Regions from separate parts of the Dactylosporangium sp. CA-139066 genome, predicted to be linked through region 2. Evidence: riboswitches for the same ligand, from Rfam matches in the RefSeq annotation. Region 2 holds a riboswitch; each other region holds the start of a gene.
What was found. A riboswitch is a leader RNA that binds a small molecule or an ion and turns the genes downstream of it on or off. The one in region 2 is predicted to bind cyclic di-AMP.

Region 1: another riboswitch for cyclic di-AMP. It lies ahead of ACQEVU_RS26960 (C39 family peptidase); the one in region 2 lies ahead of ACQEVU_RS28155 (NlpC/P60 family protein).
Region 3: another riboswitch for cyclic di-AMP. It lies ahead of ACQEVU_RS49545 (coiled-coil domain-containing protein); the one in region 2 lies ahead of ACQEVU_RS28155 (NlpC/P60 family protein).
Region 4: another riboswitch for cyclic di-AMP. It lies ahead of ACQEVU_RS01830 (hypothetical protein); the one in region 2 lies ahead of ACQEVU_RS28155 (NlpC/P60 family protein).

The regions. Positions count from the first base shown of each region.
Region 1 covers NZ_JBNJNH010000001.1:5,872,146-5,877,912, reverse strand. Annotated here, with positions in the region: gene ACQEVU_RS26970 (helix-turn-helix domain-containing protein) at 1-729, opposite strand, end outside; gene ACQEVU_RS26965 (VOC family protein) at 842-1,192, shown strand; gene ACQEVU_RS26960 (C39 family peptidase) at 1,284-2,036, opposite strand; cyclic di-AMP (ydaO/yuaA leader) riboswitch at 2,043-2,181, opposite strand; gene ACQEVU_RS26955 (class I SAM-dependent DNA methyltransferase) at 2,297-3,031, opposite strand; gene ACQEVU_RS26950 (glycosyl hydrolase) at 3,229-5,767, shown strand, end outside.
Region 2 covers NZ_JBNJNH010000001.1:6,127,913-6,133,679, reverse strand. Annotated here, with positions in the region: gene ACQEVU_RS28165 (SDR family NAD(P)-dependent oxidoreductase) at 1-161, shown strand, start outside; gene ACQEVU_RS28160 (SPW repeat protein) at 294-749, shown strand; gene ACQEVU_RS28155 (NlpC/P60 family protein) at 806-1,807, opposite strand; cyclic di-AMP (ydaO/yuaA leader) riboswitch at 1,815-1,947, opposite strand; gene ACQEVU_RS28150 (MarR family winged helix-turn-helix transcriptional regulator) at 2,049-2,501, opposite strand; gene ACQEVU_RS28145 (alpha/beta fold hydrolase) at 2,628-3,386, shown strand; gene ACQEVU_RS28140 (hypothetical protein) at 3,411-3,797, shown strand; gene ACQEVU_RS28135 (hypothetical protein) at 3,785-4,291, shown strand; gene ACQEVU_RS28130 (hypothetical protein) at 4,355-4,882, opposite strand; gene ACQEVU_RS28125 (TetR family transcriptional regulator) at 4,958-5,530, opposite strand; gene ACQEVU_RS28120 (SDR family oxidoreductase) at 5,616-5,767, shown strand, end outside.
Region 3 covers NZ_JBNJNH010000002.1:1,042,146-1,047,912, reverse strand. Annotated here, with positions in the region: gene ACQEVU_RS49555 (App1 family protein) at 1-312, shown strand, start outside; gene ACQEVU_RS49550 (exopolyphosphatase) at 392-1,351, opposite strand; gene ACQEVU_RS49545 (coiled-coil domain-containing protein) at 1,424-2,452, opposite strand; cyclic di-AMP (ydaO/yuaA leader) riboswitch at 2,462-2,607, opposite strand; gene ACQEVU_RS49540 (DUF998 domain-containing protein) at 2,818-3,399, shown strand; gene ACQEVU_RS49535 (glycoside hydrolase family 19 protein) at 3,479-4,591, shown strand; gene ACQEVU_RS49530 (SAM-dependent methyltransferase) at 4,588-5,376, opposite strand; gene ACQEVU_RS49525 (hypothetical protein) at 5,395-5,767, opposite strand, start outside.
Region 4 covers NZ_JBNJNH010000001.1:383,787-389,553, forward strand. Annotated here, with positions in the region: gene ACQEVU_RS01825 (diguanylate cyclase domain-containing protein) at 1-846, shown strand, start outside; cyclic di-AMP (ydaO/yuaA leader) riboswitch at 935-1,068, shown strand; gene ACQEVU_RS01830 (hypothetical protein) at 1,404-2,042, shown strand; gene ACQEVU_RS01835 (hypothetical protein) at 2,050-3,066, opposite strand; gene ACQEVU_RS01840 (SigE family RNA polymerase sigma factor) at 3,063-3,572, opposite strand; gene ACQEVU_RS01845 (polyprenyl synthetase family protein) at 3,982-5,094, opposite strand; gene ACQEVU_RS01850 (SanA/YdcF family protein) at 5,373-5,767, opposite strand, start outside.

The DNA.
Region 1 (5,767 bases), 260 kb from region 2:
GAGGTGCTGGCGCATCGTCCGGCACAGGTGCGCCTGGTCGGTGAAGCCGAGGTCGGCGGCCAGCGCCGCCAGGTCCTCCGCGCCGTCCTCGAGCTTGTCCAGGGCCCGCTCGACCCGGACCCGGTTGCGATAGCGGGTCAGCGACACCCCGAGCTGCCGCGTGAACGCCCGGCTGAGCCGGAACGGCGACACCCCCAGCCGCGCCGCCAGCGGCATCAGCCCGCCGGCCGCCGGATCGTCCGCCCGGATCGCCTCGCGCGCCCGGTCCACCAGCGCCCGGTCCGGGTCGTTCGCCGCCGTCGACCCCAGGGCCGCGGACAGCAGCGCCGTCAGCCGCTCGACGACCCCGTATTCGACGTCGCCGTCGCGCGCCGCCCGCAGCAGCCGGCGATGGGCGAGATCGAGGTGTGCGTCGACGTAGACGGTCCGCGCGGCCGGATCGCCGGCGAGGGCGTCCCACAGCGCCGGTGAGAGGCGCACGGACGTGCACACGTCGCCGCCGGCCGGGTGCGCGAAGTGTTCCTCGTCGCCGGGGCGGCCGATGTAGCCGACGGTCGGGTCGAGATCGGCGGCCCGGCCCGCGACCCGTCGCCGGAACCGGCCGCGCCGGACCAGGACCACGCGATAGTCGGTCTGCTCCTCCGGCGGGGACCAGCCGGCGTGCTGCCGTCCGCAGGTCACCGCGGCGATGTCGAGGCCCGGACGGGATGCCACCAGCTCTGCCTTCACGCCGGTGACGCTACGCCGGGGGTACGACAAAAACGCCCGCCGCAAAGATGTCCAAGCCGGATCGCGCGGCGGGCGGGCAGGCTGGCCGGCGACCAGAAAGGAAGTGGACGACATGGCCACGCTGAGCACGATCATCTTCGACTGCGCCGACCCGGGCGCCCTGGCCGAGTTCTACCGCAAGGCGACCGGATGGGAGGTGGCCTCCGCCGACGACGACTTCGTGTACCTCGGCGACGGGGGCCCGGTCCAGCTGGCGTTCCAGCGCGTCGCCGGCTACCGGGCGCCGGGCTGGCCCGACGACGCCAAGCAGGCCCACCTGGACCTCAAGGTCGACGACGTCGAGCGCGCCGCCGCCGAGCTGGTGGCGTCGGGGGCGACGCGGCCGCAGTTCCAGCCGGGCGACGGGGGCTGGCTGGTCCTGCTCGACCCGGCCGGCCACCCGTTCTGCATCGCCGCCGGCTGACGGACGTCGCGCAACGGTGGCGGTCACGCCGTACGGCGTGACCGCCACCCGCCGCGTCAGGCCGGCGTCATCCGGGTCGAGCAGGTGATGGTCAGGCCGAGTAGCCGCGGCTGGCGACCCAGTTGGCCATCGGATACGTTTCCATCCAGTAGGTGCGCGGGCCGAACATGCCCGACGGGTCGGCGATCTCGACGGCGCGGCCGCGGTCGCGGTAGCCGATGATCGAGATGTAGTGGCCGCCGCCGAACTCGTGGTACCGGCCCGTCACGTCCGTGGCGCCGCCGACGATGTTGGCCACGACGCCGCGGCCCTCGCCGATGGCGCGCACGACGTCGCGCTGCAGCTGCTCGGCCTGGGCGCCGCTCGCGCGCTGGCCGGGGATCCAGTGGGTCTGGTACGCGTCGCGGCCCAGCACCTGGTTGAGCGCCCGAGTGGTGTCCTGGGCGGAGTTGGTGCCGTTGACCGTGGTGCCGAGCAGCCCGGCCAGGTCGCTCTGCGACGGGGCGTTGACGCTGGACGACAGGGCGATCCGCGTGGAGGCGGGGCCACAGAAGTAGAAGTTCGGCTGGAACTGGAAGTCGTAGCTCACCTCCTTCGCCTCCGGCGCCAGCAGCAGCGGGTCGGGCTTGGCCGCCTCGGCCGGCGCCGCCGGGCGCTCGGGCGCGGCGGTGCTGAGGGCGGCGGCGGCTCCCGTGACGTGCGCGTCGGCCGGCTCGGGGGACTGGTTGAGCATGGCCGCGGTCCCGATCGAGACGACGGCGAGCGCGGCGGTGCCCAGTACGGCGGGCAGGGGGCGGCGCAGCGAGGCGAGGTGGTGACGTACGTCGGCCAGTTGCAGGCGCAACAGAAGAACTCCTTCCGGTGCCGCCTACCGGGTTAGCTGACGGATTCGGGCGGGAAGCTCGCCCTACCACGGCCACATGGCCGACGGATTCACCCCGGGACGCATGGGTCCCCGGCTCGCATGCGCGACTCGGCGGGTCCGCGGCCGGGGCCGGGCATTCACGGCGAGGGGACCGGCGCGGACGAGGTGACATTACTGGTCGGTACCGCCCCTGCCAAGAGGGTAAAAGATACTGCCACCAGGCAAAACGCGGTCGCGCCTTACGGTCGGCGGTAGACCGACACGTGCGTGGTGGACTCCGCGGTGAACGACGCGCCCGCCCAGTCCGCGTGCCGGGACTCCAGCTCGAGGCCGGCCAGCCGGGCCATGAGGTCCATTTCGGACGGCCAGATGTAGCGGTGCGGGCTGCGCGTCACGCGCGCCTGCCGCGAGTCGTCGAAGCGGACGTGGTGCGACACGAGGATCTGGTGCAGCGGGTCGTACGTGTCGATGCCGAGGTAGCCGGGCTCGGCCGCGAACACCGTGGCCGGCTGGCCCGGCGGCAGCACGCGCAGCGCCGGCACCTCCAGCTCCACCACGAACCGGCCGCCGGGCCCGAGGTGCGCGGCCGCGTTGGCGAAGCAGGCGACCTGCTCGTCCTGCGTGACCAGGTTGGAGATGGTGTTGAAGACCAGGTACACCAGGCTGTACTCGCCGGGCGCCCGGGTCGTGGCCATGTCGCCGACGACGACCGGGATCGCCGCCTCGTCCGCCTTCGCCCGCAGCCGCTCGAGCATCGGCCGGGACAGCTCGATCCCGGTCACGGGCACGCCCCGCGCGGCCAGCGGCACGGCGATGCGCCCGGTGCCGATCGCGAACTCCAGCGCCCGCCCGCCGCCGGCGAGCGCGGCGAGCCGCTCGACGACCGGGTCCACCGCCTCGGGCGCGAACATGCCGGCGCCGGGTGTGTCGTAGGCCGCGGCCACCTCAGCGTCCCAGATCTCGTCCTGTCGCATGCCCCGACCCTGCCCGCCCGCCGCCGTCGCCGTCCACCGGGTTTCTCCGGACGAGAGCGCTCTCAGCATGTTTGAGCAGCTCATGCCACAGATTGAGAGCGCTCTCTGAAAACTCACCATTGACACTGGTCACAATTGGTGCGCATCATTCCCAGGGACCCCGCAGTGACCGCCACTCTCATCACGGAGTCCATGCCATGCGTCTTGCCCGAGGACGACCCGCCGCGGCCGGTGCCATCGCCGTTGCCCTCGTCGCCACCGCCCTGACCTTCGTCGCATTGACCAACGCCGAGGCCGCCACCCTCGGCTCCGGCAGCTACGCCACCACCGCGCCGGCCGGCACCAGCGGCCCGACCGGGTGCGGCAGCATCGCGACCAACCCCCGCCAGTACGTCACCGCCAACGCCCCCGCCGGCGCGGTGCCGACGAACGACTGGTGGTCGTCGCTGCTGTTCAAGCGCACCGACTGCAACTACTCCTCGCCGCTGCAGGCCCACCCGATGGCCTTCCAGCCCTCCGCCGGCGGCCTCGGCGTCTCCTACACCACCGACGCCGCCATCTCCGGCACCGCCACCGGCGTCGGGGAGTACCACTACCCGTACACCACCGAGTTCACGATCGGCGTGACCGGCCTCAACGCGCCGAACACCCTGGTGGACGGCTGGACCGACTGGACCGTCACGCCGAGCTGGTCCGACGGCGCCCGCACGCTGCGCACCACCATCGGCCACGGCCTGCCGTTCGTCTACGCCCGCACGAGCGGCGGCAACGCCCAGCTCACGTTCGGCGGCGCCCCGGCGGTGTGGTCCAACAGCGGCAACCGGGTCGGGTTCACCGTCCGCGGCCACGACTACATGGCGTACGCGCCGACGGGCGCCACCTGGACCGTCAGCGGCGCCAGCATCACCTCGACGCTGGCCGGCAAGGACTACTTCTCGGTCGCGCTGCTGCCCACGACCACGTCGACGCCGGCCGCCGACCGCACCGCGCTGGCCAACACCTACGGGCAGTACGCCCACAACCACGTCACCGGCACCCGCGTCGGGTGGAGCTACGACCAGGGGTCCAGCACCGTCAACGCGACCTACACGGTCACCACGACGGCCCGCGAGGGCACCGGCTCCGGCACCGTCCTCGCGCTCTACCCGCACCAGTGGAAGAACCTGGCCGGCGCGACGCCCATCGCGCAGACCTACGTCTCCGCGCGGGGACCCATGAAGATCCTGACCGGCGCGGGCGCCTTCACCACCGCCACCCGCTTCCAAGGTGTACTGCCTGAGGTGCCCGCCGTCGCGGACTCCTCCGGCGCCGACCTGACGACCGTCGGCGGCTACCTGGACCAGATCACCGGCGGCGACCCCCTCGCGGGCTTCGGCAACGACACGTACTGGACCGGCAAGGGCCTCGGCCGCGCCGCCCGCGCCGCCGAGATCGCCGACCAGCTCGGCCGCACCGCCCAGCGCGACACGCTGCTGGCCGCGATCCGCACCCGGCTCACCGACTGGTTCACCGCGGGCAGCGGCGAGACGGGCCGCCTGTTCGCGTACAACCAGGCGTGGGGCACGCTCATCGGCTACCCGGCGTCGTACGGTTCGGACCAGGAGCTCAACGACCACCACTTCCACTACGGCTACTACATCGCCGCCGCCGCGACCCTCGCCAAGTACGACAAGGCCTGGGCGGCCACGAGCGCGTACGGCGGCATGGTCAACCTGCTGATCCGCGACGCGAACAACCCCGACCGCGCCGACACGATGTTCCCGTTCCTGCGCGACTTCGACATCTACGCCGGCCACGACTGGGCCTCCGGCCACGGCAACTTCTTCGCCGGCAACAACCAGGAGTCGTCGTCGGAGGGCATGAACTTCGCCAACGCCCTCATCCAGTGGGGCATCGCCACCGGCAACACCGCGGTCCGCGACGCCGGCCTGTACATCTACTCCACGCAGGCGCAGGCGATCCAGGAGTACTGGTTCGACTCGGCCAACCAGAACTTCCCCCCGGCGTTCGCCCACAACACCGTCGGCATGGTCTGGGGCGACGGCGGCGCCTACGCCACCTGGTTCAGCGGCGAGCCCGAGCAGATCCAGGGCATCAACATGCTGCCGGTGACCGGCGGCTCGTTCTACATGGGGTACCGCCCGGCGTACAACACCGTCAACTACAACGAGATGGTGACCAACAACGGCGGCCCGCCCACGATCTGGCAGGACGTGCTGTGGTCGTTCCAGGCGCTGGGCAACGGCGACCAGGCGCTGGCCAACCTGCGGGCCAACCCGGGGTACACCCCGGAGGAGGGCGAAAGCCGGGCACACACGTTCCACTGGATCCGCAACCTGGCCGCGCTCGGCACCGTCGACACCAGCGTCACCGCCAACACGCCGCTGTACGCGGTCTTCACGAAGAACGGCGCCCGCACGTACGCCGCGACGAACCTCGGCACCGCGCCGCTCACCGTGACGTTCTCCGACGGCCGCACCCTGACGGTCGCGGCCGGCAAGACGGCGACCACGGGCGCGTTCACCTGGTCCGGCGGCAACGGCACGAGCACCCCGCCGTCGTCGACCCCGCCCACGTCCCCGTCCCCGTCGCCCTCCAAGTCGCCATCGGCCTCTGCGTCGCCGTCCACGTCCACCTCCACCCCGCCCGCCGGCTCGAACCGCTTCTTCCTGCGCTCGGGCCCGGCACTGTCCACTGTGGCCGGTAGCGCGGCGACGACCCAGACGGTGACCGCGG
Region 2 (5,767 bases):
TCCCGCGACCGATGCCGCCCGGCCGGGCCGCCGCCGCGGTCGTGCGTGCACTGCGTCACGACCGGGCCGAGGCCTACCTGCCGGGCTGGCTGCGGCTGCCGGTGGCCGTGCGGGCGCTGCTGCCGGCGGTGTACGACGCGATGGCCGGCCGCTTCGGCTGACCCGTTTTTCGCATCAAACCGGGGTCACCGGGGTGATTACGAGCGATTGTCCACGAAATGCGTCGGGTGGGAGGTGGCGGGTAGTGGGCCGGTTGGAACGCAGCTGGTTGTCGTCTGTACGGGAGGTGCATTGTGTCCGGGGTTTCGCAGTACCGCGAGATCGGGGAGCACCCCGACGCCCTTGAGATGCGGCAGCGGTTCGAGCGGGTCGCGGCGAGCGGTCAGGCGGTCGCCATCGACGGGCTGGTACTGCTGGCCGGTGGCTGGCTGGCCATTTCGCCGTGGGTCATCGGGTTCAGCGGTTCGGCGCCGAATGTGGCGGTGAACAACCTGATTCTGGGCATCCTGGTGGGCGTCATCGCGCTCGGGCTGGCCATGGCCCCCGCGCGGATGTACCGGCTCAGTTGGGCGATGACCGCGATCGGCGTGTGGATCATCGTGTCGCCGTTCATCATCCAGCGCTCGTCGAGCACGGCCGGCATCGTGTGGAACAACGCGGTCACCGGCGGGATCACCGTGCTGCTGGGGCTGGGGGCGGTCGCGCTGCTGATGACGGCGCGCCGCCGGGTTCCGGAGACCCGTCGCTAGGCCCCGCCCGTCCTGCCGCTCGGTCCCCGCAGGCACGGGGACCGAGCGTCGCCCGGTTATGGGCGGCCGTAGCCGTACAGCGTGTCGATGTCGATCGGCGAGACCTTCACGACCGTGCGGCTGTTCGGGGCGTGGATGATCTGGTTGTCGCCGATGTAGATGCCCACGTGCCCCAGATTGTTGTAGAACACCAGGTCGCCCGGCTGCAGCTGGCTTCTGGAGATGTGGCGGACCTTCGCGTACTGCTGTGCGGCGTTGTGCGGCAGCGTGACGCCGGCCGCCTTCCACGCCATCATGGTCAGGCCCGAGCAGTCGAACGTGTCCGGCCCCGCGGCGCCCCAGACGTACTGCTTGCCCCGCTGCGCCCAGGCGTAGGCGACCGCCTTGCCGGCGGCGCCGTTGACCTTCGGGGGCGCGCCGGGGTTGGTGTTCGTGTTCGTGGTCGGGGCGGGCTTCTTCGCCGCCGCGGCCGCGGCCTTGGCCGCCGCGTCGGCCTTGCGCTGCATCTCGTCGAGGCGGGCGATGTCACCCTCGATCTGCTTCTTGCGGGTCTCCAGCTCCGCCTTCTGCCGGTTCTGCGCCGCGAGGGTCTCGTTGAGGCGCTGCTTCTGCGCGTCGAAGGTGGTCTTCGCCGACGTGTATGCGGCGAGGTCCTGCTGCTGGCTGCGGGAGATCTGCTCGAGGGTGCCGACGCGGTCGAAGAACGCGTCGGAGGAGCCGGCGCCGAGCACCAGCGACATGGTGCGCAGGTTGCCGCCGCCCGTCTTGTAGGCGTTGACGGCGACCGAGTCGGCGTCGGCGTGCGCCGCGTCCATGCGGGACTGCAGCGGCACCAGGTCGGCCTCGAGCGACGTCAGCGCCGTCTGGGTGGCGGCGAGGTCGCCGTTGACCTTGTTGTACTGCTCGACGATGAGTTCGACCTCGTTGTTGCCCTTGTCGATCTGGGCCTGGATTTCTTCGGGGCTCGGATCGGCGTGCGCGGCGCAGGCCGGGGCGATCAGCGCGGCGACCGCCACGCCGACGACTACGGAGCGCAGCGTCGTTCGTCCGTTGAACACGGCACAGTCCTTCTTCCGTGACCGCCTACCGGGTTAGCTGACGGGTTCGGGCGAGAAGAAGGTGCGCCCTACCGTGGTCACGGATTCACCCCAGGAACGGTGGGTCCCCGGCTCGGAATACGACTCGGCGGCGCCCGCCCGGGTCACCCGGGGTTGGATGACTGTGGCCGGCGGGCTCGACACCGAACGTAACGGAATGATCTCGGCGGCGAAACCGCCCAGCGGGGGATATAAGCAACACTTAACGAGAACGAAAGCGAGCGCGTCGCGGGTCGACATTGCCCGTCGTGGCCGTCAGTATGCCGGGGAGCTCGGCCACCGTGGCGGCGGCCAGGCCGGCCACGGTCTCCTCGGCCAGCGCGCGCCAGGTCTCCTTGACCCGCTCGGCCAGCGCCGCGCCGCTCTCGGTCAGCTCGACCAGGCTCGCCCGTCTGTCGGTGGGCGCCGGCGCGCGGCGGACGTGCCCGGACGCCTCGAGCTTGCGGATCATGAGCGTGACGCTGGGCGGCTCGCAGCCGAGGGCCTCGCTGAGCTGCGCCTGGATGCGGGGGCCGGTCCGGTCGAGCTCGAGCAGCAGCGCCTCCTGGCCCGGATGCAGCCCCAGCGGGGCGAGCAGCGTCGCGGCCCGCGCCCGGTGGCGCAGGCTCAGCAGGCGGATGGCCTGGTTGATCGCGTCGGCCGCAGCGAAGTCCACGACCCCTCCTTGACCGGATTCGTTATGCGCACCACGCGGCCGTCGCCGGCGCCGGGCCGCCACGCCGGGTCTGCGAAACCAGGGCCGCGTGCGACACAATCAGGGCGGACGACGGGGGAGGTCGCGATGCAGCGGTACGCCGAGATCAACGGCCTGCGCACCTGGTACGACGAACGCGGCGCGGGCGAGCCGGTGGTGCTGCTGCACGGCGCGATCGTCGACTCGCGCTGCTTCGCCGGCAACCTCGACGCGCTGGCCGGATCGTTCCGGCTCTACCAGCCGGAGCGGCGCGGCCACGGCCACACCCCGGATCCGGGCGGCCCGCTCAGCCCGCAGGTCATGGCGGCCGACACGGTCGCGTTCCTGGAGCACGTCGTGGGCGAGCCGGCGGCCCTGGTCGGCTACAGCGCGGGCGCGGTGGTGGCGCTGCTGGCCGCGCTGGCCCGTCCGGACCTGGTGTCGCGCCTGGTGCTCATCAGCGGCGCGTTCCACCAGGACGGCGGGCTGCTGCCGCCCGCCTCGCCCGCCGACATCCCGCAGGTCATCTACGACCAGCACGCCGAGGTCTCGCCGGAAGGACCCGGCCATCTCGCCTCCGTCATCGAGCGGATCGCCGCCTCCGCCGCGGCCGGGGACCTCGCGCTGAGCGCGGCCGAGCTGAAGGCGGTGGGCTGCCGCACGCTGGTGCTCGTCGGCGACGACGACGCCGTCTCCCTCGAGCACACCCTGGAGCTGTACCGCGGGCTGCCCGACGCCGAGCTCGCCGTGGTACCGAACGCCTCGCACACGCTGCTGATCGAGAAGCCACGGCTGTGTGCCGACCTGGTCGCGACGTTCCTCGGCGGGCCGGCGGCGCCGACGCACATGCCGATCCGGCGGGCCTGACCCATGGTCCGCTACAGTGCGCCGGTGATCTCCACCCGGACCGAACTGGTCATCGCCGGGGCCGTGCTCATCGCGGGGCTCGGCTGGTGGGCGGCCCAGAGCCTGTTCCCGGTCGCGCCGCCGTCGCCGTTCCAGCTGGCCGCCGCGGCCGGCTGTGCCGAGGCGTCCCGGCTGCCCGCCCAGCCGGGCGTGCGGGAGAGCGTCCAGTGCCAGGTCAACCACCACGACGTCACGGTGGTGACGTTCGACGACGGCCGGCAGCGCGACGACTGGGTCAGCCACATGCACACCGAGACCGTCGTCACGTTCGGCGCCGAGACCGTGGTCGCCGGGGGCCGCTGGGCCGTGCTGACCGCCGACGCCGGGGCCGCCGACCGGCTCGCCGTGCAGGCGCACGGGTGGCGGGTGTGAAGGCCGCGGCCTGGGAGCGGATCGAGGTCGCCACGCTCCTGCTGCTCACGCTCACCGGGCTGTTCGCCCTGATCGCGGTCGCCGACATCGCCGCGCTGCTCGCCGTGATCCCCGGCCTGCCGACGCCGTCGTTGTCACTGCTGGAAAACGGCCAGCGCATCGGTACCGCGGAGACGTTCCTCTTCTACACCCAACTCCTCGCCGCCGTCGCCTGGTACGCCCTGGCCACCCTCCTGGTGCGCAGCCGCGACGGCGATCCGGACGCGGTCCTGCGCACGCGCACGGTGGTGTTCTGGCGGATCGGCGCGGCGGTCGTGGTGGCCGCCGGCTTCGCCCTGCCGCACGCCACCCTCGCCGACGAGCACGGCTTCACGCTGCGGCTGGAGCTGATGATCCCGCTGCTGGTCGCCCGCCTGGCGCTGACGGTCCCGCTGGTGATCGCGGTGCTCCGCCTGCGCCCCCGCCTGCGCGAGCTGCTCTTCGCCGCCGCCTGACGCTCGACGCCGAGGCGAGCGGCCCGGTTTGGTCCACTATGGACAACCAGAGTCGGAGTCCGGTCAGCTGACGAGCTGCTGCTCGCGGTCGGCGGCGGGCGCGGCTTCCTGCTTGGCGAGGCGGCGGATCGCCCGCTCGGCGAAGAACAGCGGCACGATGCCGAACACGCCGAACGACATGTCGATGAGCTGCCACCACCGCGGGATGCCGCGGACCGGGCCGGCGATGAGGGCCAGCGGGATGACGGCCACGCACGCGATCATGCCGAAGTGCACGACCCAGATGTTGCGCACCGGGTCGCGGTACGGGCCCCAGAACGCCACGGCGATGACGAGGTGCGCGAACGCGAGCCAGTCGGTGCCGTACGCCATGAACGGATACTGCCGGCCGGTCTCGACGATGCCGTGGTGGACGCGGTCGAGGAAGTCCACGAGCACCGGCAGGTGCTCGGGCGCCGGCGACCACGAGGCGTGCAGGATCCGCACCAGCAGCCCGCTCTCGGCCTCGAGCGGAAACGCGGTGACGCCGCTGATGTCGAGGCCGATCACAAACAGGACGAGCCAGAAGCGGATTCGGGTGAGGTCGCGCACGGCGGGAGCCTAACCCGCGCCAGCCCCGATGCATGACCGCCTGGGATGGATCTCCATCACATCTCCACAGCGGCGTCAGGCCGCCGGCGCGACGAGCGAGCGCAGCTCCCGCAGGACATCGGTCTCGATGTCGGCGATCGAGCGGGTCTCGCCCTCGCGAATCCACCGGGCGAACGCGATCCCGAACACCGTCATGCCGGTCTGCGCGGCCACCTCGGCCGTGGCCCGGTCGACGCCGCGCGCCTGCAGTGCGGTGGCGAGCGTCACGCCGAGGGTGGCGAGCTTGTGCAGCTCGCGCTCCTGCAGCGCCGGGTTCTCGTCGATCACCGACTGCCGGGTCCGCGAGTGCGGGCGGTGCTCGTCGGTGAAGAAGCCCGCGCCCGAGCGCAGCGCGGCGGTGACCATCTCCATCGGCGACGCGCCGGGCGGGGCCGACTCCACGCCCTCGACGAACGTGCGCACGAGCCTCTCCTGGCCGTAGAACAGGACCTCGCGCTTGTCGCTGAAGTGCCGGAAGAAGGTGCGCTCGGTCAGGCCGACCGACTGCGCGATCTCCGCGGCCGTGGTCTGCTCGAAGCCACGCTCTGTGAACAGCTCCAGCGCGGCTCGTTGCAGCCGCTGCGGGGCTCCCGGTTCCCATCGCACCACAGGATCAGTGTAGTGATGGCAGCGGCTGACATGGCGAGGTACGCTATGTCTGTCACTGACATCGCACGTCGAAGGAGCGCACGTCATGCGCGTATTCGTCACCGGAGCCTCCGGCTGGATCGGCTCCGCCGTGGTCGACGACCTGCTCGCCGCCGGCCACGAGGTCACCGGCCTGGCCCGATCCGACAACTCCGCCGCGGCACTGGAGGCCAAGGGCGCCCGCGTCCGGCGCGGCGA
Region 3 (5,767 bases), on a different contig from region 2:
CGCAGCGGACAGGCCCACAAGCGCGCCTCGCTGGCCCGCCTGGCCGACGAGTTCCCGGACATCCGCTGGCTGCTGGTCGGCGACGACGGCCAGCACGACCCGGAGATCTACGCCGAGTTCGCCGCCGAGCACCCGGACGCCGTCGCCGCCGTCGCCATCCGGCACCTCTCCCCGACCCAGGCGGTGCTGGCCGGCGCCTTCCCGGGCGTCGCCGGGAGCTCGAAGCGCTTCCCGGCCAACGACCGCCGCTGGCTGGGCGCCCCGGACGGCGCCGGCCTGTGGCGCCTCCTGCGGGACACGGAGATCCTGTAACCCCCGGCCGGATCGGTGAGATCAGCGCCGACCTGGCCGAGCTGACCGTGTGCCTCATGGCGGCGCGTCCTGGCCGAGGTCACCTCCCGTGCCCAAGCGGAACTGCGGCACCAACCTTCTCGATGAGCTCGCCGAGCACCCGCTCGGCCTCGTCGTGGGGCACCTGGCAGGTGCCGGCGGCGAGGTGGCCGCCGCCGCCGTATTGCAGCATCACCGACCCGATGTCGGTCGGCGACGTGCGGTCCAGGATCGATTTGCCGACCGCAAACACGGTGTTGAGCTTCTGCTTGCCCCAGATGACGTGGATCGAGACGCGGGCCTCGGGGAACAGCGCGTAGACCATGAACCGGTTGCCCGCGAAGATGATGTCCTCGTCGCGCAGGTCGACCACGACCACGTCGCCGTGCACGTGCGAGACCCGCCGCAGCTGGTCGACGAACAGCTCCTGCTGGTCGCGGAAGAGCTCGGCGCGCTCGGCGACGTCGGGCAGGGCCAGGATCTCCTCGACGTCCTGGTGGTCGATGCAGGCGTCGATGAGCTGCATCATCAGCTGGTAGTTGGAGATGCGGAACTGCCGGAACCGGCCCAGCCCGGTGCGGCTGTCCATGAGGAAGTTCAGCAGCGTCCAGCCGACCGGCTGGAGGATCTCGCTGATGTCGTACTGCGCCGAGTCCGCCCGGTCGACCGCCTCCATCAGCTCGTCGGAGACGTGCGGGAAGCGCTCCGGCCCGCCGAAGTGGTCGTAGATCACGCGGGCCGCCGACGGGGCCTCGGCGTCGATGACGTGGTTGGTCGCCTGGCCGGTGCCGTTGAGTTGGCCGACGCGCAGGGTCTCGGAGTGGTGGTGGTCGAAGACCAGGTGGGCCCCGGGGGCGTACGGCAGGTTGGTGAGGATGTCCGTCGGCCCGACGTCGACGTTGCCGTCCTGCACGTCCTTGGGGTGCACGAACGTGATGTCGCCGATGAGGTCGAGGTGGCGCAGGAGGACCGCGCAGACCAGTCCGTCGAAGTCGCTGCGGGTCACGAGACGGTACTTCACTTGCGGATCCCCTCGCAGAGAAACGGCCGGTCGACAGGAGCCCTATCGACCGGCCGTCCGCGAAGGTGAGGGTTAGAGAACCGAGAGATGCACGTGGTTGGTGTGATCGCTGGACGGGTCGCCGGCCACGCCGCTGTAATGGTGCCAGCCGGCCGCCGGTGTCCAGATCTGTTTGAACCAGATCACGTACATCACGCCCAGGTTGTAGGCGTTCTTCACGAAGTACGCCGCCAGTGTGGAGCCGTAGACGAAGTCGTCGCCGGTGGCCACGCCGCCGAAGCCGTTGCTCTTCTGCACCGAGAAGTCGCAGGCGCGGCCCTTGGGGTGCTCATACGGCCCGCTCGGGCGGTAGCAGGACACGAACCGCTTGAAGCCGTCCTTCTGCGCCGTCTGCATGTCGTGCAGCGTGCGCGGCGTGAGGCAGCCGGTCGTGGTCGGGTCCTTCACGCTGCACGACTCCTTGGGCAGCGAGCCGTCGGAGTTGCGCTTCACCGGGTCGGCGACCGGCAGGTTTGCGGTGACGAAGCCCTTGCTCGGCCCGCCGGCCAGCGCGAGCGCCTTCTCCGCGTCCTTCTTCTGCTGGTCCATCGTGGCGACCTGCTGCTGCTGCGTGGTGACCTCGTCGTCGAGGGCCTTCTTCTGCGCGGTCTGCGCATCCTGCAGCAGCTTGTACTGGTGCAGGAGGTTGTCGTTGTGGTGGGCGATCTCGTTGATGGAGCCGGCCCGCTCGGCGAAGCCGTCGGGGCTGCCGGCGTCCATCAGGGCCGCGAAGGTGGTGAGGGGGCCCGTGCGGTACGCCGCGATGGCGATCGCCGCCACCTGGTCCTTGATCGTGGCGAGCTGGGCCTCGGTGTTCTTCAGCTGCTCGGTCAGCTCGCCCTGGCGCTTGACGGAGGCGTCGAAGCGGGCCTTGGCGTCGGTGTACGCCTGGGTGGTCTGCTCCAGGACCTGGGCGAGGGTCGGGTTGGCGGAGGCGCCCTCGTCGCCCGGGTCGCCGCCGGGCGTGGGCTCGGCCGCGGCGGGCGTGCCGGCGAGCCCCCCGAGCACCAGAGCCGACAGCAGCGCGACCATCACGCGCCGGTAGGGATGTCGCGATGACATCTGGTTCGTTGTTCCTTCCGTCGGCCGCCGACCGAGTTAGCTGACGGGTTCGGGACGGAACGACCCCTACCACCCTCGCGAAGAGGGTAGATTCACCCCAACGTAACGGTGGGTCCCCGGCTCGCCACGGTGCGGCGATTGGGCGGCAGCCACGCCCGGCACCGGGGGCGGCGCCTGCTGGACGTGACCGTGGGTCACTGTACCCAGGGTCCAGAAATCGCGCACCGCACCGTTTGTGCGGAGATCCTTAAAAGCTTCTTTGCTCTGGCCATTTGTGGCCCAGATCACACCCTGACGCGGCCTCCGGGGCGCGTGGGTGACACTCACCGAGCCGATGAACCCCTTGCGCGCGCCAGGATCGGGCGGTGAACCTCAGGCTTCTCGCGCTCGCCGGCTTCGCCCTTGCCGCCGCCCTGGTCGTCGACGGCCATCTCGACCCGAACGGCAACCTCAACCCCTGGTCGCTCACCGTGAGCGACTTTGCCGTGTCCGATCGTGGGGGCGTGGTCGACTGGGCGATGGTCGTCATGGCGGCCGCCTCGGGCGCGCTGCTGCTCGCCCTGCACCGGACCGGCGTGCGGATCGAGGCGTGGGTGGCCGGGCTGTTCGCGGTCTGGGCCGCCGGGCTGACGGTCGCGGCGATCGTGCCCACCGACGCGCCGGGGCTCGCGCTCTCGGCCGCCGGGTCGGTGCACCGCTACGCCTCGGTCGCCGCGTTCGTGGCCCTGCCGGTCGCCGGCTGGCGGCTCGCGCAGCGGGTGCCGCACGGGCGGGCGGTGCGCGCGCTGGCCGCGGTGAGCGTGGGGTGCGCGCTGGCGATGGTCTACTCCGCCTTCCCCGGTGACCGGGTGCTCATCGGGCTGGCCGAGCGGCTGCTGCTGGTCGCCGAGGCCGGGCTGCTCGTCGCCCTCGCACTGCCTCAACGGTACCGTAAATATTCTTCATAAAGCGATGATGTTCGCTGTTTCGGCTGCTCTCGGCTGGTCGGATAGGCCGGTCACAGTCAGACCGAAGGAGTGATTCAGGGTGTCCAGAGTGCGCGCGCTGGCGATGCTCGCCGCGATGGCGATCGTCAGCGGGGTGGTCGCGGTCTTCAACATGATGCCCGCCTCCGCCGCCTCGTGTGCCGCGCCGTGGCAGGCGACGGCGGTCTACACCGGGGGCGCCACGGTGTCCCGCAACGGCCACAACTACCTCGCGAAGTGGTGGACGCAGAACGAGGCCCCGCCCGGCACCAGCGGCGTGTGGCAGGACCAGGGATCGTGCGGCGGCAGCGGCCCGGCCAACCCGCCGCCGCAGACCGGTTCCGCCGGCGGGTGCAGCTTCCCGGCGTGGGTCCAGGGCCGCAACTACGTGACCGGCGACATCGTGAAGTTCACCGATGGCAAGTTCTACATCGCCGAGCACGACAACCCGGGGTACAGCCCGGTGATCAGCACCTGGTACTGGGACCCGTACGCCTGCAGCAGCGGCGGCGGCTCCACGACGACCGCGCCCCCGCCCCCGCCGGACAACGGCGCCTTCGTGGTCAGCGAGGCCCAGTTCAACCAGATGTTCCCGGGCCGGAACGCCTTCTACACGTACTCGGGCCTGGTCGCCGCCCTGTCGGCCTACCCGGCGTTCGCGAAGACCGGCAGCGACGCGGTGCGCAAGCAGGAGGCGGCGGCGTTCCTGGCCAACGTCAACCACGAGACCGGCGGCCTCGTGTACATCGTCGAGCAGAACACCGCGAACTACCCCGCCTACTGCGACGCCGGCCAGTCCTACGGCTGCCCGGCCGGCCAGGCGGCGTACTACGGCCGCGGCCCGATCCAGCTGAGCTGGAACTTCAACTACAAGGCGGCCGGCGACGCGCTCGGCATCGACCTGCTGCACAACCCCAACCTCGTGCAGACCGACGCGGCCGTGGCCTGGAAGACGGCGCTGTGGTACTGGAACACGCAGAGCGGCCCGGGCACCATGACCCCGCACAACGCCATGGTGAACGGGGCCGGCTTCGGCGAGACGATCCGCAGCATCAACGGCAGCCTGGAGTGCAACGGGCGCAACCCGGCCCAGGTGCAGAGCCGGGTCGCGGCGTACCAGCGCTTCGTCGGCATCCTCGGCGTGGGCGTCGGTAGCGGCTCCGTCTCCTGCTAGGGCTTGCGGGCCACTCCGCCGTACAACGCGGCCTGGGCGTCGGTGAGCGACTCATCGGCGCCCGGCCGCCACCGCAGGATCGGCACCACCCCCGGCTCCACGAGTTCGAGGCCGTCGAAGAACCCGGCGACCTCCTCGCGGTTGCGCAGGCGGGTGGTGATGCCCTGCCTGCGCATGATCGCGGTGAAGCGGGCCCACTCCTCGGGCTCGAAGTCCGCCGTGATGTGGGACAGGACCAGGTAGCTGCCGCTGGGCAGGCGGGCCATGAGCCGCTCGACGATGCCGTAGGGGTCGTCGTCCTCGTCCAGGAAATGCAGGATGGCGAAGAGCAGCAGCGCCACGGGCCGGTCGAGGTCGAGGTTGTCGAGGACCTCGCGGGCCTGCAGGATGCGCTCGCCGTCCTGGAGGTTGGCGTCGACGTAGGCGGTCCGGCCCTCGGGCGCGCTGGTGAGCAGCGCACGGGCGTGCGCCAGCACGATGGGGTCGTTGTCGACGTACACGATGCGGGACGACGGATCGATCGCCTGCGCGACCTCGTGGACGTTGGGCGAGGTCGGCAGCCCCGTGCCGATGTCGAGGAACTGCCGGATGCCGGCCTCGGCGAGGTAGCGCACCGTGCGCCGTAGGAACGCCCGGTTCTGCAGCGGGGCGGTGGCCGCGTTGGGATTGACCTTCAGCCCCGCCTCGGCCGCCGCCCGGTCGGGGGCGAAGTTGTCCTTGCCGCCGAGCAGATAGTCGTAGACCCGCGCGGGATGCGGCCGGTCGGTGTCGAAGGGTGCGGCCATGCGATTCCTCCCGGTTGACTAGCCGCAGGCGGAGTTCAGTGCGGTGGTCAGCGCCGTGCCCGCCTTGAGCACATCGCCGACCGTCACGCCCTGGGTCTCCGAGTATCGCCTGAGCGCTGCGAGCACGGTATCCACCGCCGAGCGCACATCGACGTCGGCCACGTTCGTCGCCAGCGGCGTGAGCCTGTCGCCCCACTCCTTGGCCGCGGCGCTCTCCTCGGCCGACAGCGTCTCGGCGGCCGCCTGGTCGTTGCGGTTGATCGCCGCCAGCGTCTTGGTGGCGGCGTCGTTGAACCTGGTGAAGTACTGCACCTGCACGGCCTTGACGTCGAGGCAGGCCTGCCTGGCGGGGTCGGCCGGCGAGGCGACCGGCGCCGCGGACGTGGCGCCC
Region 4 (5,767 bases), 5.7 Mb from region 2:
CGCGACGGCGCCGACCTCGTGCGGCTGCGCGTGTCCGAGCTGCTGCACCCCGCGGACGTGGACCGGGCCCGGCTCGCCTTCGCCGCCGCACTGACGAGCAAGGGCACCCCGGTGCGCGACTACGAGGTGCGCTGCGTGCGGGCCGACGGCGAGACGATCTGGGTGTCGGCGACGCTGTCGATCGTGGCCGGTCCGCCGGGCTTCGGCATCCTGCAGGTCCACGACATCACCGGCCGCAAGGCGACCGAGGCCGACCTCGTCCGCCGCGCCCTCCGCGACCCGCTGACCGGCCTGGCCAACCGCGACGCCCTGGCCGCGCCGCTGGCCGCCGCGATCCGCCGGGCCCAGGCCGGGCTCGGCGTCAGCGCGCTGCTGTTCTGCGACCTCGACGACTTCAAGGCGGTCAACGACACCCTCGGCCACGACGCCGGCGACGCGGTCCTCGTCGCCGTCGCCCAGCGGCTGACCGCGCTGGTCCGCCCCGGCGACACCGTGGCCCGCCTCGGCGGCGACGAGTTCGTGGTCCTCGCCGAGAACCTCGGCGACCTCGCCCGCACGGCGCTGGCCGAGCGGGTCGAGCGGGCCGTGTGCACGCCGGTCATGCACGACGGTCACGTTCTGCGAGTGCGGGTCAGCGTCGGCGTGGCCGTGATCGACGACACGGTTGCCGATGCCGGCGCGGCGCTGCGGATCGCTGACAAGGCGATGTACCAGGTCAAAGGCCATCGACGCGACGAACGGACGACCGCTCAGGTGACCGGTCGGGTGACAGCACACGGTGAGCGTTCAGGTGCGCCGGGTGGGATCCCGTTGCTGCGGCTGGCCGAGGCCGAAACCGCCCAGTAAGGTCGGGTGGTCTGCTCCGGTCGACGGGCGCCAAACGGGTGCCACCGGGCAGGCGCCGTCGAGCCGCACCGTCGAGCCACGCGATCGAATGCGTCGCATGCCTCGATACCGCGGGCCGGGGACCCACGCAGTCCTGGGGTGTATCCGTGACCGAGTCACGGTAGGGCGAATCTTCCCGCCCGAACCCGTCAGCTAACCCGGTAGGCGGCACCGGAAGGAGTACCGCTCGTGCCGTATCTCGATGCTGCTGCTGCGGCCGCCCGCCGCCTTCCTCTCGGACGGGTGATCGCCAGGACGTAATGCCTGGCCGCGTTTTCACGCCGATCGACGCCCAATCGCCGCGCGTCTCCATGGGTGAGCTTTGACCCCTGGGGCCGTGCCGATCCCGCGCGCCCTCTCCCGTGCGTCGTTGTCACCGCGCGTCCCCCTGTGGACGTGCGCTTCGCCGTGCGCTGATTCGCGCCGTCCTGAAGAGGAAACCGCTTACCTTGAAACCTTTACCGCGCCAGTTTCGTCCACGACATCGCCGGCCCGGCCTCATCGTGAAGACCGGGGCCGTGTCCGCCGTCGTCGTCTCGGCCACGCTGCTGGCCACCGGCTCCGCCGGCGCCCCGGCCGTGCACCTGCCGGTCGCCGCCGCAGCCGCGCCCGCCTACCACTACGACGACGCCTCGCTCGTACTGCCGACCGGCACCGCCGCCATCTCGGCCGCGCCGGCCGAACCGATCGCCCCGGCCACGCCGCCGCCGGCACCGCAGCCGCCGCGCCCCGTCGCCGGCCTCGACCAGACCCAGATGAACAACGCCGCCACCATCGTGCGCCAGGGCCGCGCCCAGGGCCTGCCGCAGAAGGCGCTCGTCGTCGCGCTCGCCACCGCGATGCAGGAGAGCGACCTGTACAACGTCGCCAGCCCCGCCGTGCCGTCCTCGCTGAAGCTGCCGCACGACGGCGTCTCCGCGGACCACGACTCGGTCGGGCTGTTCCAGCAGCGCGCGAGCCAGGGCTGGGGCACCGTGGCCGAGCTCATGGACCCGGCGCACTCGGCGATGCTGTTCTACAACGCGCTCATGCAGGTCTCGGGCTGGCAGAGCATGAGCGTCACCGGGGCGGCGCAGGCGGTGCAGCGCTCGGCGTACCCGGGGGCGTACCAGAAGCACGCCGACCGGGCCGCCGAGGTGGTCGCCGCCCTCGCCTGAGCCGCGTTCACCGCGACGGGTCGAGGGTCCAGTCCGCCGGGTCGGGCAGTCGCCGCACGGATGCGGTGAAGTCCGCGCCCAGCGGCTCGAGCCCCTCGGTCTCCCGTCCGTTCACGTGCACGCCGTCCGGGCCGACCATCACGCGGTAACCGCGCCCGGCGTGGCCCGGCGGCGGCACGTACGCCTTGTCGCTGAGGATCAGCACCGTGGTCCCGCCGCCGGGGCCGGGTCCCTCGGTGATCCGGTCGACGCCGATCAGCACCAGCGGCGCCGGCACAGCAACGCGCACGCCGGCCGCGAACGGGCGCCGGCCCGCGGTGCCGAGCGTTGCGGCGATGTGCCGCCACATGGCGCGGTTCTCGGCCAGGGTGCCCGGGGCCTCGCCCTCCACGGTGGCGTACGACCCCGGCGCCCACTGCCACAGCAGCCCGTTGCGATCGGGGCGCACGTGCGTGTCACCCGGGGCGCGGTGGGTCTCGACCGTGTACCAGGACGCGTCGCCCGAGCCCAGCGCGGGCGCGGCGCTCGTGCTGACGGCGAGCTGGTTGGGGTCCCCGGCCGTGGCCGGGTCGAGCCAGCGGGGCATGAAGCCGTTGGCGTACAGCGTGATGGTGAGGTCGGTTGCGTCGAACTTGCCGCCGTCGTCGGTGTAGGACACCGACTGCACGGCCGCCCACAGCAGCGGGTCGGGGTCCTCGCGTACGCCGTCGGGCAGCCACCCCGGCGCGATGCGCAGCAGCAGGATCGGGTCGAACCCGCCCGCGGTCCGGTGCGCCGGCGAGGCGCTCGCGGCCGCCGCGGGCGGACCGGCCGGCGGCCCGTCCGCAGTGCCGGGCGCGGAGCGCAGGCCGAGCGCGGCCGTGCCGGTCACCGCCAGCACGGCGACCGCGGCCGCGACACCGGCTGCCGCCCGCTGCCGCGCCCGCCGGTGGTTGCCGTCGGCGACCACGCGGCCGAGGTCGACGCGCGAGGGCGGGGCCTCCTCGCCGGCGTGCATGAGCAGGCGCAGGCCGTTCTCGTTCATCGTGTCCTCCCCTGGTCGAGTGGCGCGGGCGCCAGCAGGCGCCGCATCGCCTGCAGACCCGCGGAAGTCTGGCTTTTCACGGTGCCGGGGGCGCAGCGCAGCGCCTCCGCGGTCTGTTCGACGGACATGTCGCAGTAGAACCGCAGCACCAGGACCGCGCGCTGGCGCGGCGGCAGCTCGGCCAGGGCGCCGCGCAGGTCGAGCCCGTCGGCCACCGACTGCAGCGCGGCATCGTCGACCGGCCGGTCGGGCAGGCGCTCGACCAGCCGGACGCGGGCCGCCCAGCCGCGCCGCCGCTCGTCGACGAAGCGGTGCACGAGGATGGTGCGCACGTACGCGTCGACATTGTCGGCCTTGCGCACGCGCCGCCATTTCACGTAGACGTCGGTGAGGGTGCTTTGGACGATGTCGTCGCCGCGTTCCCAGTCGCCGCAGAGCAGGTACGCGGCGCGGCGCAGGCCGGGCAGCCGCGACCGGACGAACTCGTGGAAATCATCACCGGGCATGTGCCGTCCCCCTAGCCTCACCTTCTTCGGCGTAGCCGGGCGTCGATCCGGTTCGCTCGGGGAGCGCTTTTCGGTGGGCACGCTGGTTTGAACCGGGTCTTCGCTCGCCGACCGCACCGGGGCGGCCTGGCCGGACGTGGCCGCGGGCCGGCGACGTCGAGACGGTGCTCGCCGACCTGCGCGCCGGTTAACGATGATTTATCGCCTGACGACGCATAAATACGACAAGTCGTGGCGCGGAGCGCCCGACTTGTCGCAAAGACCGCAGCGGCCGGCGCGGCGGGGTGGAGCGCGGAGTGGAGCGCGGCGGGAGCGGCGGGGCGCGGCCGGAGGGCGTGGTGCGCGCGGGGCGCCGGCCGGGCACGGTGTCGCGGCGCGGCGGGGCCGGACGTCGAGCCGGTCCGGTGGTTCAGCGCGGCGCGATGGTGGCGCGGCGAGCCAGCGCGATGAGCTCGGCGACCGCCGCCGGCGCCGGGAAGGCCAGGTCCAGCGCGAGCAGCGCCTGAGACAGCAGCTCCTCGGCCTGGCGGCGGCACCAGTCGCGGGCGCCCGACTGCTCGATCGTCTTCGCCGCGCGCTCGGCGTCGGCGTCGCTGAGCCGGCCGCGGGCCTCCAGCAGGGCGCCCAGCTCGTCGGCGCCGGCCGCGATCGCGGCCGCGACGGGCAGGGAGCGACGGCGGCGGCGCAGGTCGGGGTACGCGGGGCGGCCGGGGCCGCCGTCCTCGGCCCAGATGCCGAGCAGGTCCTCGGCGAACTGCACGGCCAGGCCCAGGCGCACGCCGAAGAGGTGCAGCCGCTCGACCTGGGCGGCGTCGCCGCCGCCGGCCACGGCGCCGAGGGCGCAGGCGCAGCCGAAGAGGGCGCCGGTGCGCTGCTCGACCATGGCCAGGCAGTCGCGCAGCAGGTCGGTGCGCTCCTCGGCCGCCGTGCCGGGCGGGGTGTCGCGCAGGGCGAGGGAGGCGTGCTGGCCGTGCAGCAGCTCCTGCACCGTGTCGCCGAGTACGCGCATCATCGCCCGGTCGGGGCCGGGGGCGTCCGGGCGGGCGGGGCGCTGGCGGGGGCGGCCGAGCGAGGCGTGGGCGCCGGCGACCGCGGCGGCCCGGCCGTGGCGGGCCGCGCCCAGGCGGGTCGGGTCGCCGGTGGCGATGACGTCGAAGGCGAGCGCGAGCAGGGCCTCGCCGCCGAGCGCCGCGGGCTGGGTGCCGACGGTCCACGGGGCGCCGTCGAGGGGGCCGTCGACCAGGTCGCGGCGGATGGCCGACCAGTGGTGCATGAGCTCGACGGCGACGGCGGCGGGCACCGCGTCGTGCGGGTCGCCGCCGACGGCCGCGGCGCAGACGAGGGTGAGCGCGCGGTACAGCGACGCGTTCGGCCCGGCGTCGCCGGAGGGCCGGCCCAGCCGCAGCTCGGCGACCTCACGGGAGGGCTCGGGCAGGCGGCCGACCGCCGCGCGCAGGGGCGGCTCGACCAGCCGGTCGGCCCAGCGCAGGACGTCGTCCGTGGTGCGCAGCACGATGACCATCAGCCGCGCCGCCCGAGAAGCCGTCCCACGCGCACGCTCGCCCTCACCGGACTCGCACCACCCATCGCATCGTTCGTACCGACACTTCCGCGCCGCCCGTGACGGGCCTGGTCAAGTATGCCGGGGGCGGCGGGCCCGCACGGCGAAAACGCGAATGGGGCTGGTGTGGCGAAGACGTAGTCGCCCGTCCGGTGCGTGTCGCGCGAAAATCGGCGTGTCGCCTGGCGCGGCGTGCCGCCGTCCACTATGGAGCGTCGCCGCCCGTGATGCGAAACGGATTACGGACTGTGCGCGGCAATCGCCTCCTGGAGTGCCGGATCGGGCGGGGACTGCACGGCCGGCGGCCGGTGCCGCAGCGCGTCCCAGGCGGCCTTCCAGGCGGCGGCGACGTCCCTGACCGTGTTGTACGCGATCGTCACCCGCTGGCAGCCCTGGCACCCGGACGGCACGCCCCACGCGTCCACGCCCACGCGGCGGCAGAGGGTGACGGCGCGGTACAGATGGATGTCCTGGCTCACCAGCAGCGCCCGGCTGATGCCGTAGACGTCGTGCGCCCGCCGGCACGTGTCGTACGTGTCGAGGCCATATGGGTCTATCACGAGCCGCGACCGGTCCACGCCGCGCGCGGCGAGGTAGTCGCTCATGACCTTGACCTCGTTGCCCGAGCCGCCGT